DNA from 4 places in the Paenibacillus sp. P4_E11 genome. Region 1 is predicted to be linked to each of the others. Evidence: riboswitches for the same ligand, from Rfam matches in the RefSeq annotation. Region 1 holds a riboswitch; each other region holds the start of a gene.
What was found. Region 1 has a riboswitch for cyclic di-GMP ahead of AC1DWB_RS18695 (O-antigen ligase family protein). Riboswitches for the same ligand answer to the same signal wherever they lie in the genome.
Positions count from the first base shown of each region.

Region 1 (3,116 bases):
TTTGGTGGTCGGAAGCTTAATTTCATCCCCATCTGCAGTCACGGACAGCTTGAGCGTATATTGATGTCCGGCCGTCAGCTTGGCGCCTGCTTGCACGATAAAGTAGTCGGATTTCTTCTCAGCCTTGTTCAAATATACGGACTGACTAACGGTATCGTCCCACAGTGTAAAATCAGAAGCGTACACCGCCTTAAGTACACTGGACGAACCGCCCCCATACGGCAAATCTACGGAAATCGTATCCGAATCGTTATCCGCCGCCACGAAGTCCACAAGCTTGTCTCCAGCCATTATATAAGCGGCTTCCGGATGCACCGTGAAAAACTGATGGCCGGTTGTTCGGTAAGGACCCAGCCGCCATGAATCGGAGGATGCGTAAAACTTGTAGTTGTTGAATCCGCCGTATTGGACAACCTCTACCGATTGCCCGCAAGCGTTCATAATGATTTTGCTCGGCGCGTTATTCACCCCGACGTTAAGCTCATATCTGGCCAACTTGAGCGGAGCGTTATTGTCGTCGTATGTAATATATTGGCTCGCCATTTCTTTCAATGGAATGCTCGTCAGCTCGTATACGGCATTTTGAACGCTGACTTGCACTTTATTAGGATCTTGCACGTAGACCGAACCGCTCAATTTCCCCGTTGAGCTGTCGTACGTGAACTGCACGGTTGATGCGGCATACGATATAATCGGCAGCAGCATCGAGGTTAACAACGAAATCGTAATCATGTAGCATAGGCGTTTCAGGCTTCGAACTTTGTTCATGTTTCCTCTCCTGTTCATGTTGAATTGCGCTAATGGGACAGCGCTTTATCTAGATCAACCCTGAGGGATTGATATAAATCTTCCTTGGGTACGCGTCGAATCGCTTCGTTCAGCTGCGCATTCGCCAGAACCAGCCAGGCTTGGTCACCCGTTTCGTTGCTTTGCCTGACATACGCTTTGGCCGATTCATAGAGGATCGTATGGGACCACGGCATCAGGGAAGCCCCTTTCTCAAAGCCCGCTTGCGCTTGCTCCCACTTCTTCTGGTTGACTAGCTGAATCGCTTGTTCTTTTACCATGTACCCGACGCCTACCCACATAACGAAAGCCATGCAGCAGATTGCCGTACTTGACACGAAGATCGTTCTCAGCGGGGGCTTATTGCCAGCGGAACGAGCCCTCGGCTCTTTGCTTCTATGAAAGGGGACCGACAGCACAACGACCAGCAAGCCAAAGAGAAGCGGGAACTCCAAATCAATATCAAACCCCGCATGCACCAGCATACAACCCGCCAACAGCATGGCCGCTTTCGTCCAAAACGCGTTGCCGGCCAATACGTCAAAACGCCTTATATGTCGAAATCCTGCTATATAAAAAGCTACAAGTGCAACCAGAAAAACAACCAACCCGATAACCCCTATGTCCAGAGCAAGCTGAATGTAATGATTGTGCACGTAACGGACATAATACATTTGAGATCTGTAGGCGGCTTGGATGATGCTCCATCCACCCCCTCCGGTCCCGCCCAACCAATAGTCCCGAATGACAGACAAGCTGTCTTGCCAATAGACCAGTCGAATTCGAAATTCCGACGTCTCCGGCTGGATGCTCTTCACCCGCTGCCACAAAAACAAGGCATCCGTTCTTACCAGAGCAGCCAATAGGTAGCCTGCGGCATGAGCGGCCCCGGCTAACACCACCGCCGTACGGCATCTAGCTTCCCGGAATACGACTAGCGTGAGCAACAGAGCCCCGGCCCACAACACCCAGACGGAACGGGACATCGTAAGCAGCAAGCCTGCCGCATTCAGAGCCATTAGCACGAAGTAGAACTTATGACGTTGTTTGAGATAGAGGAGAATGGCAAGCAAAATAGCCGCAAGCAAGTAGATCGCCATAGCGTTGGCATATTCGAATGTCGACTCCAGACGTCCATTCCGATCCATATGAAACGCAATTCCGATGATCGATACGATGCTCCCGCTCCATACCCAGGCTTTGTATAGGCTTGTCCGCTGTTCGGGCGTAATCGTTGCAGCTAGCAGGGCGATCGGAACCAGACTTGTCACCTTGATCGCTTCAAGCAGTGCTTTCTCGTGGTCGACCGCATAGGCTATGGAGCCCCAGTAAAGCGCAACCAACAGCAATATAGGTCCGTGGTAGTAGGGGTGAAACGAAACGGATTTCAGTACATAACCGGCAATAAGGGCTACACCGATTGAAATAACCGTCATCATCAAATAACCCGTCTCGTAAAAATATCCTTGAAACCCAGCTCCCATCCACAAAAACAGGCAAACCATCCAAATATTCACACCGAATTTCATATGAAATCCCCTAAAATGACAAAAAGAAACCAAGCTCATTTAGAGCAACCCGGCTATCTTGCCGCCTGTTGAGGCGGGGTAGACCCGTGGCTTTGCGTCTCCGACTTTCGTACGGATTTGCCTTTTTTCTTATTCGCCTGGCTTCTTTGCATGTCGATTGATGTCGAATTAAGCACTGTATTATAATATACAGGTTTCGCTCCATATTTACAATAATATCTGGAATTTTTTTTCATACTCCCAGCACCTGCAAAACAAGAGAACCCCTACATATTGTAGGGGTTCTCTTGTTTATCTGCTCCTGCTTGGCAACGTCCTACTCTCCCAGGACCCTGCGGTCCAAGTACCATCGGCGCTGGAGGGCTTAACGGTCGTGTTCGGGATGGGAACGCGTGGTTCCCCTCCGCCATCGTCACCAAACGAAGTGCGTAATAAGGGTATAGATCAGGTTTCTACACAGCCATGTGTAGATCACACTCTTCAGGACGGACTAGCCATCCTGTTAAATGCTTATTCCCTGAAAACTAGATGCGAAAGCGGTAACGAGCCGCAACTTGTATAACTGGTCACTCCGGGTAAGAGTGAATAGGATAAGCCCTCGACCGATTAGTATTCGTCAGCTCCACACATTACTGCGCGTCCACCCCGAACCTATCAACCTCGTCGTCTACAAGGGGTCTTACTAATTGGGAAATCTCATCTTGAGGGGGGCTTCACGCTTAGATGCTTTCAGCGCTTATCCCGTCCGTACTTAGCTACCCAGCGGTGCCTCTGGCGAGACAACTGGTACACCAGCGGTAC
Region 1 is NZ_JBFUIX010000049.1:8-3,123, reverse strand. Features, by position in the region: gene AC1DWB_RS18700 (S-layer homology domain-containing protein) at 1-768, opposite strand, end outside; gene AC1DWB_RS18695 (O-antigen ligase family protein) at 798-2,315, opposite strand; cyclic di-GMP riboswitch class I at 2,356-2,447, opposite strand; rRNA gene rrf (5S ribosomal RNA) at 2,619-2,735, opposite strand; partial or broken rRNA gene AC1DWB_RS18685 (23S ribosomal RNA) at 2,902-3,116, opposite strand, start outside.

Region 2 (3,116 bases), on a different contig from region 1:
TTACATCGATGATGATCAAGGCAAAACCCGAATCGGGGACAGCCACCTTGGCTGGTCCATGAAATATCCGGGTGGCTTGATCAAGGCTAATCAGAGCGATGACGGCAATCGGGTGACCTTCGCCGATTCCAAGGGTGAGTTCGCCATCACCATCTCCGTGGAAGAAAAGCAGAATGAGGAGTTGTCCGTGATGGGCTTGCTGCGCAAGCTGACCCGCAACTCCGACGATATGCTTCTTGAGAAGCGTTACGTGGATACGGAGCCCGTGCCTTATGCGAAAGTAGTAGGGAAATCGTCCGAGGATACTTACTATCAGGCTCGAGCCTACTTGAAGGGTGATAAAATCTATTACATCGGCTTGATCGTGGAATCCGCCGAGAATTACAAAAACAAAGTCAAGCATAATGCATATATGGACTTGCTGGAGAGCTTTTCCTTGAGCTTCGATGCCAAGGACGATGCGCTTAAGGACATTTCCGTGTTCAAGGAAGGCGATACCACATTCACGAACGAATACGGCTTATCTTTCGACTTGCCTTCCGGTTGGGAGTCCGATGAGTATAGCGGAGAACTGTACTATAGCAACCCGGATGCCGCTCAGGATGTCAGCGTGCAGGTCACATCCGCTTCATCCGGCGAGACGTTGGCTGACTGGACAGCGCGTGAGGAACGGCAGTTCACGAACAAATACGCAGCAGACTACATGGAGATCAGCGATCGGAAAGAATTGAGTGCGGACGGAGTGCCGGTGAAGGAGATTCGTTATTCATGGCGGATGGGCGGCGACTCTTGGAATTCAAGCGTCATGCTCTACTTCATCAAGGACAAATATAAGTACGCGGTCAGCATCCAGTTCGATAAGGGTGATAAAGAGGAAGAAGCGGCTAAGCTGATCGACGGGATCGTCAAGTCCATGAAGGTCAGCAAAGATAAGATGAATACAAGCCTGGGCTTTATTCAGGACGAGGATGATTTGATCGATCCGAATAAAACGCTGGCGTACACGAACGAGAAATTCAAATATTCGATCCGGATACCGGAAGGTTGGTCGAATCTTAGCTCCTTCATGAAGGAGAGCCCTAGGATGAACTTCAATTTCACTGGGGGAAGCCTTTCGGTAGAAGCAGATGATAAATCCAACCTGGAAGATGTTATGAAGAAGCTGGAGCAGGGCCATAAGAAAAGCAACGACAACGACAATGAGTACAAATATGAGATTTCTGACGACTCTACGTTCGCCGAAGGCGGCAAGAAGATTGCGATCCGCTACAATTTGAAGAAAGCGCCTTATGAGCAGACCGAGTATGTGTTCCGCAGCAATAATGTGACTTATACGATTACATTGAAGATGAATGATGCAGTGCGGACGCAGGAGAATGTCTCCCGGGCGGATGCGGCGGTTAAGTCTTTTCAAATCAAACAGTAGTCCATTAGAACTAGTGTTTATGAAAAATTATTATTTGTTTGGGTCTTACTAACCAAAAAATGGCTGGAAGATCTTGCGGCAGCATGGTAAGATGTAGATAATAAAATATTCGGAGGTAATGATTCGTGTCTTTCATTTGGGCATCTGGGATACGAGGAGTCAGTGATGCAACCGGCCGTGCTTTTTTTCTAGATGAAAAAGGCGGTCTTTTTTGTTCACTAATTGCCTTATAGGCCGAAATTGTTAAGGAGGAAACCCCATGATTTCTTCTAATAAGTCATCAACTTCGACGTGGTCCACACATAACCAGCATGCTATATCCCAGGAGTCCCACAAGGTGAGAGCGGCGAAGAAGCTTAACGAGGATCATACGCCTGCTGTAACGAATCATAACAGTGTCAGTCGAGACCCTAACTTGGTCGCTATATATGAGAAGGGCAAGCAACAACCTGCAGGGACAGATAATTCGTCAGCTGCTGCAACCAATAAGCACAAGGCGAATAAGCCGGATCACACGGATCGCCCGGATAAGCCCGGCAAGCCAGACAAACCCGACAAACCCGACAAACCAGATAAACCGGATTCGTCGGGGAACTCCCAAGCGAAGTCGATTTTCAAAGATTGGAAGGCCTCTTTATCCGCGTTGGAGAGCCAGTATGTGAAGCAAATTAAGCAAACTTTGGATGCTTCGCCTACGGAGATCAGTGAAGCGGGGCTGGCCGCGCTGAGGGACAATATGAACAGCTGGACGGAGTCGCTCTATGACGGGCTGTCCGACAAGCTTCGCAGCTCCGATCGGGACATCTCTCTGAAGTTGCTTGGCAAGGCAGATAAGCTGTTGGATAAATTGTCCGACAATATGTGGGTGAATATTCGTGCAGAGGTAGCGGCGCATACTGCTGCTTCAGGCGTAGGACGCGCGGTGTACAAGGAATGGAACGACAACTTGGGCAATGCGGATGACCTGGTGAAACGCGTCACGGACCAATTGACTGCGGATGCAGACGGAGTTATTACCCAGGAAGATCTCGACAATTTCGATAAATGGATCACGGATTGGGCCTCAGGCAAGCAGAATGGATTAACAACCCGCTTGCAGAGCGTACCCACCGGAATTCGTAATACTTTACTGGAATCGTCAAGCGACAAGTTGAACACGATCCAGGAAACTTACCGAACTGCGGTAGCGTCAGCCGTCCAAACTTACAAAGGACTAGTAGATCAAACTCGTCAAGCCTATGGTAAGTGGGATAGCGCATTGAGTGCGTCTTCATCGAATTTGCTGGACAGCATCACGGCATCCGTATTCAACGACTCCGATACGATCTCGGATCAAGAGAAGCAATCATTCGCCCAACAGATCAGCGGGTGGATCGATGTGAAGAAGCTGAATGCAGGAGATGCGTTAGCAGGCGCGCCTGCGGGGTTGCGTCAGACGCTCCAACAGCAAGCGGGCAATACACTCAGTACTGTTCAAGCTACGTTAACGCAGTTTGTAGCAGAGTCGATTAATTTCCGCAACGCCGGGGATCAGACCGCAGCAGGGTTCTTGAATGAATGGAACACGGGCCTGCAATTGGATGCGAATGACTACTTGAATGAAGTGAAGGCAGCCATTCAGAAAGACCCCGACCGGATCTCTGCGGAGGAAAAGCAGCTGTATTTGGACCATTTGACGTCATGGGTGAAC
Region 2 is NZ_JBFUIX010000001.1:41,824-44,939, reverse strand. Features, by position in the region: gene AC1DWB_RS00145 (trypsin-like peptidase domain-containing protein) at 1-1,426, shown strand, start outside; cyclic di-GMP riboswitch class II at 1,529-1,612, shown strand; gene AC1DWB_RS00140 (hypothetical protein) at 1,686-3,116, shown strand, end outside.
Region 2: linked by a shared signal. The riboswitch ahead of AC1DWB_RS00140 (hypothetical protein) and the one ahead of AC1DWB_RS18695 (O-antigen ligase family protein) in region 1 are both predicted to bind cyclic di-GMP.

Region 3 (3,116 bases), on a different contig from region 1:
CACGTCCGGTGCACCTCGTGTCTTTACTATTGCGAACATCCTTGCCGCTATACCAACAACTAGAAAGGGTGCTGCCATATGAGCTTGACGCGAAAACAACTGACCGAGCATCAGGAGCAGTACCAGGATCGCGCCAAAAAGGTCCCGAGCGTGGTAACAATAGACGAATTAAAACTGATCCGGGAATTTGTCCTACTTCCTCACACACTAACCATGCTGCAAAAAAGCCTTGATGACCTCAAGCGGTCCAGAATCATGCTCCATCAGATCATGGAGCAATTTATTATTAAGGTGATGGACGAGGTTAGTGCTCAACTGTTCCGTGTTAGACGAGAGCTAAAACAGCATGATATAAAGGTGTTGTCAGACGAGACACACGACGATGTATTTTATACACAATACGTCTGCCGGGGGTACCAAAATAGGTTTGGCATGACACGTGAGGTCATGCGTTCGGAGATCGGAGTGCATCTAGCGCGAGCTTACAAATCCATTCTAACTCCGGTTCAAAATACAAAAGTAAGCGGCCCCGAGTAATCGGGGTCTTGTCGCAACTGGAGATTCGGCAAAAGCTCCTACCTTTCATCAAAGGATTCGACAGGTGGTTACGTCGAACTGTTCTGGTGAGGTGATTATAATGGTTTGTAATATTAAGACAATATTGGCCGTACTCGATCGTTCACAAATGGATCTGGCCGAAGCTCTGGGCATTAACCGGAATACTGTCACAAACCTCAGCCGTAATAAGTCGGTGCCACTCCTAAACCTGGCTTACGACATCAGAGATACCCTCAATTCCTGGGCTGAGACACAGGGAGTAGAGTCGAGATGGACCGTCGAACAAATTTGGGAAAGAAAATCCTAATCGGACAAGCAATATCACAATAGATTGTGCATACACTTTATCATCAACCGAAAAGGAGCTGATGGTCAGTATGCAGAAGCAAACCGTTTACCGCATTCGTTACACACAGGACAACCGCATTAAAGCTGTTCACGCCACGGAGGAGCCTGTCCAAGACCCGAAGAAGGAAACCCTTGCCGCTTGGTACGTCGTGGTGCTCGGGGCGCTGGCGTGCTTAGGGTGGTGGTCGCTGTGGTAAGTGATAGTCCGATTATTCAGCGGATTGTGCAGCTGCGGGTGGCTCAAAAGACAGGCGGACTAGATCCGGTCCAGAGCAAGGAGTTGGAGCTCTGCTTGGACTGGTTGGTCAACCACTGTTGGACGCAAGCCCTTCTCTGTAATTACTCGCTTATGGCCTCAATGACTAACGACGTGGACTGGCAGCACGAGATATGCAGGGACATTGATGACTTTGGGACGAGAAAAAAGCCGGGCCACCTGGGCACCGACTAAAACAGAGCCTTTTATCTTATGCGAATTGTCAGAAAATAATGCCAATTTAGCTATTGCCTTAGTGGAATGGTTGTCCTATCATTATCTTACATCATATGTAACATCTCACGATAGCGAGACGATAATGGCAAACCCGACGAAAGTCGGCTACGCAAAGCTATAGGGGCTAAACGGGTGTCAATGGACCGCAGGTCAGCCAGCTGCTGAGAGGTGAAAGGCATAATGTGCTAAGGAACGCTAAAACCTAATTTAGGAAATTAGGTTTTGTTTTAGCTCGACGACTTTACCCCTGGGATAACTTCATAGGCGTGGGAGGAGCGTTATTATTCGCTCTCTGCCGTGCCCTTCAGTTCAGTTCATCGACCCAGTCCACTAGTTCATCCATGGAGCATCCGAAGAAGAGTGCAGTTTTTCTCAAATTGTATACGGATAGTTCTTTCTTGTTGCTACACACAAGTGAGATAAAGGTTTCGGAAACTTTCAAATATAGTGCAAGGTCGACTTRCTTTTTACCTGTTAGATAAAACCATTCAGGCAATCGGCTCCTCCCAATGGGGGGAGTCATGTATCACCTCTCACATCCTAACTATATGGAAAGATTATACACATATCGAGCATGAGAAGTAAACTCGGGGAGATGGATGCAAAATGAAAGTAGGAATGAGGAATGTCCAAAGCGAGGTACAAATATCACTGCGAGCAGCAAGAGTTTCTTCGAGCCGATCAATAGAAGAAGCAGCAGAGGGCATAAAAATGTCTCCAGAAATGCTTCATGAGTATGAAAATGACTCAACGAATATACCAGTAAGTGTAGCAGTTGAAATGTTAAGTTTTTATGGATACCATATTGATCAAGTCTATTTTGGCAGGGAAAAGGAGTAAATGCGTAGAAGGAATAAAAATAATTTATCACATTGGCAGTATCCAACATAGTAAAATGCCGCGACCATCATCCAAAGTCGCGGCATTACCTTTTCCCACATTTTACCCACAAATGTAGTGATTCAGTATGATTTTTTGTGATTCATGGTGAGAATACTGGAATGGACAGATTCCCACAATAGCAATCAATTTGATTTAAAGTGATTCAATGTGACGAAACCGTGAGATAGTAGATGTTTATGGTGCTGATAATGAAGTTTTATGCCTCATTTTCTTCACTTCTTGCCCCAAATCATTTATCATAGTAACTGATAAGTATTTCTTAGCACCTGTCGCTGTTCTTATCGGTTCTATTTATAGCTTTACATCTGGCCCCTATATTATCACAAAGGAGCGATAAACGTATGACTGCTACTAAAGGTCTTGAAGGCATCGTAGCTACTACCTCTTCGATCAGTTCGATCATTGATGGCGTACTGACGTACCGCGGCATTGACATCGATGATCTGGCAGAGAATGCTTCGTTCGAAGAAGTAGCCTATCTGCTATGGTACGGCAAGCTTCCTACCAAGTCAGAATTGGATCAGTTGCGCAGCGAATTGAGCAGTAACGCTGCAATTGCGGATTCCGTCATTCAACAAATCAAGCTGTATCCGAAGGATACCAATTCTATGGCTGCACTTCGTACAGCTATCTCTTCTCTGGCTCTGTATGACGATGAAGCGAACGATATGAGCTCGGAAGCGAACTTGCGTAAGGCGATCCGCTTACAAGCGCAGCTTCCTACTGTCATTGCCGCATTCGCGCGCATCCGGGACGGTAAAGAGCCGATTGCACCTAAGTCGGGTGTCTCCATCTCTTATAATTTCCTATACAT
Region 3 is NZ_JBFUIX010000047.1:4,799-7,914, reverse strand. Features, by position in the region: gene AC1DWB_RS18155 (hypothetical protein) at 1-82, shown strand, start outside; gene AC1DWB_RS18150 (YhjD family protein) at 79-537, shown strand; gene AC1DWB_RS18145 (hypothetical protein) at 936-1,103, shown strand; gene AC1DWB_RS18140 (DUF7667 family protein) at 1,097-1,357, shown strand; cyclic di-GMP riboswitch class I at 1,474-1,565, shown strand; gene AC1DWB_RS18135 (helix-turn-helix domain-containing protein) at 2,006-2,239, shown strand; gene citZ (citrate synthase) at 2,644-3,116, shown strand, end outside.
Region 3: linked by a shared signal. The riboswitch ahead of AC1DWB_RS18135 (helix-turn-helix domain-containing protein) and the one ahead of AC1DWB_RS18695 (O-antigen ligase family protein) in region 1 are both predicted to bind cyclic di-GMP.

Region 4 (3,116 bases), on a different contig from region 1:
TCCTGCAGCGTAATCGCCATCAGTGTCTTCGCCTTAATCCGAGTAGCGAGGTTCATCCCATCGAAATAGCTGAGTGTGCGGTACACTTGCTCTTCCTTCTCATGCTCGGGGTCGTAACGGCGGAACCAGTCGATAATTTCTCTGTAAGGCCCGGCTCCGTGGTGGGCGACCGATCTTTGAAAATTACACAAGTAAGGGAACACCGGCATAGCTACCTTCGGACGAGAATCAAGCCCCGCTACGGCTAACGTCAATCCGCCGCCCTGGCTGTTCCCGCATACCGCAATCCGGGAAGCGTCGATCTCTTCACGCGAACATACGAAATCAATCGCACGTACGCAATCCAAGTAAGCTTGCTTGAAGTAATATTCATTCGGGTCCAGAATCCCTTTCGTCATATGCCCGCCTACACTTCCGGCACTGTAGGAAGCACGGTCCGGCGTGAGACCGGATTGACCGCGAGTATCCACAGTCAGCGAAGCATAACCCATAGCTGACCATTGCAGCAATTCATAGACTCGGCTGCGACTCCCGCTATAGCCGTGGTAACGTACGATAACCGGCATCGGCCGTTTTGCAAGCGCTTCCTTAGGCACGACATACCAGCCATGCACCTTCGTTCCGTCTGCACCATCATACACAATATCGTATCCGTCAACCGATGCGACCGGATAATCGATCCGAGTGAGCTGGGCATTTAATGGGATCGCGCTCGACTTCGCCAATTCCTGTTCCCAGAACGCATCGAAGTCCTTTTCTTTCGTCAAGCTAGGCTTGTACTCCCGTAGTTGTGCTAAGGGCATATCGACCAATGGCATACTAACAGCTCCTTATTCGTCCTTTTTTACAATTAGTGACAAGTTCTCATTCCATATGGTACTATATTCCTGATGTTTCGTAAATATTGATAAAAGGCAAACCCGTCCGAAAGGCGGGGACGCAAATCCACGGGTCTTCCGAGCCGGACGTCTGGTACAGACTTCAGGTTCTATGATAGCCGGGCTGCTCATTCGAGTCAGTCGCTGCCACCGGTAGCGGCTGTTCTTTTCAATGATGCCTGAGCGCAAGGGAGCCTTCTCGATGGATGAATTGAACCGGATCAAACATCTGACATTGTCGGTTACGAGAGAGCTCGTAGCCAACTGCCGATTCTGCGTTGAAATCGCCCTCGACCCCGATGACAAGACACCCATTCAATGCATCAAGTTTTCAGGAAACTCAACACCAATCAGCGTTAATGCTACAACTTGCCTTACTTGTAAAGAATACTTGAAGAAGCGATTGCCTGTTCCAGATGAAGGGTGGGCAAAAGTGGAAAATGACCTGTAGAAACAAACAGGTAGTACGACCCAGAATGGGTCGTTTTTTGTTAGGGTGCTTATTGATTTAGAGCGGCTTCTGTGTCAATATAAGGCTGATGAACTTACTGATACGAAGAAACAGGTGACTCCCAGCGAAAATGATGAATCAAGCCTTTTTCCGATTGTTAACCGAGCTATCCTCCCGAAAATGGATTTCCAGCATTACCGGTGCATTCGCCCAATCGAGCGTGAGCCGTCTGCTAATCCCCCGTTTCGCCAAGCTGTATGGTATTCGACTGGATGATGCAGAGAAGGCGGTGAGTGAGTATCGTTCGCTGAATGAATTTTTCACGCGGAGGCTGAAGCCAGGCTTACGGCCGATTCATGAAGCAGTCGACTCCCTGGTCAGTCCGGTCGATGCCTTGATTACCGGTATCGGACGGATCGAGTCCGGTCAACTCCTGAACGTGAAAGGGCAGGATTATACGATTGAGGAGCTGCTCAACCAGTCGCCTCGTATGGTGAACTACAAGAACGGATTCTATTATGTCCTCTACTTGAGCCCGACCGACTATCACCGGATCCATGCTCCTGTCTCGGGCCTTATATTGGAAAAAGAACATGTGCCGGGCAAGGTGTATCCTGTCAATGATTTTGGCTTAACGCAGATGAGACGCGTGCTGAGCCGCAACGAGCGACTGATCACCTACATCGAGCATGAGCACGGAGAGATCGCGGTCGTGAAGGTCGGTGCGATGAATGTGAGCAGCATCCGCTACTCGGAAGCGCTGCCTGATCGGCTCGAACGAGGCGGCGACCTTGCGTACTTCGAATTCGGCTCGACGGTCGTCTTGTTGACCGAGACCGGAATCTTGACCCCTCGAGCCGACTTGCAGGTCGGTTCTAAAGTCAAGATGGGCGAATCACTCGGTACTTTGCATGATAAGTAAGGCGGGCGGTGTGCGGATATTGAGGCTGTCGATTAACTGTTGATAGAGGCTAAGACGGCCGTTCCGAGTGAAAAAGGACCCTTAGTCATCCCCACAAAGTGAAGCTAAGCTCTGTAGTATTTCCGAGTACTTTGTGGGGGGCCCGGGTTTCAAACATCTTGTTTGAACCTCCTTGATTGTATAAGAGATTCAGCGGTGGGAGGTTCAAGCCAAAACTCGCCAGGGTCCTCTTTTTCACTCTCCACTTCCCTTGTCCACAGTTAATCGACAGCCTCATATTTCATGTTACAGCTCGCTCGGCACTGCCTTTAAAGACGAGCAGTAACATAAGTACAATCAGAAGCACAAATGCCATCGAACAAGCACAAAACGGTGCCATCCTGTACAGGGACGGCACCGTTTTGTGCTTGAAGTAGACAATTCATTACTTTCCAAGATGTGCTTCCGCTTGCCGATATACAATAGCCGCCACACGCATCCGTTCCACTCCCTCCTCAATTCGCTCTTCCGATAAGTGGGAGAATATGAAACACGCGCTAGCATATGCATTTTCGTAAAAGTAACTCCTTCCATCTCCCCATACAACTCCCGCCTGCTTACAATGTGTCTGGTATCGTTCGTAGCTGGCCTCGTCACCGCGCCAGCGGGCGAACACATGCAGACCGGCATCGGAGGGCACGACTTCGAACAGTGTGCCCAACTCACGATCGAGCAGCCGCCGGAACAGCTCGAATCGGCGACTATACACTCGGCCCATGCGGCGCATATGACGCTCGTAGCCGCCACTCCCCATGAATTGCGCTAACGCCCGCTGCTCCAGAAGGGATGCGGGGTACGGCTCATATAGCCGCAGCGCCCGAACAAA
Region 4 is NZ_JBFUIX010000016.1:38,598-41,713, forward strand. Features, by position in the region: gene AC1DWB_RS09080 (acetylxylan esterase) at 1-818, opposite strand, end outside; cyclic di-GMP riboswitch class I at 904-1,010, shown strand; gene AC1DWB_RS09085 (hypothetical protein) at 1,081-1,329, shown strand; gene asd (archaetidylserine decarboxylase) at 1,463-2,251, shown strand; gene pdxR (MocR-like pyridoxine biosynthesis transcription factor PdxR) at 2,676-3,116, opposite strand, start outside.
Region 4: linked by a shared signal. The riboswitch ahead of AC1DWB_RS09085 (hypothetical protein) and the one ahead of AC1DWB_RS18695 (O-antigen ligase family protein) in region 1 are both predicted to bind cyclic di-GMP.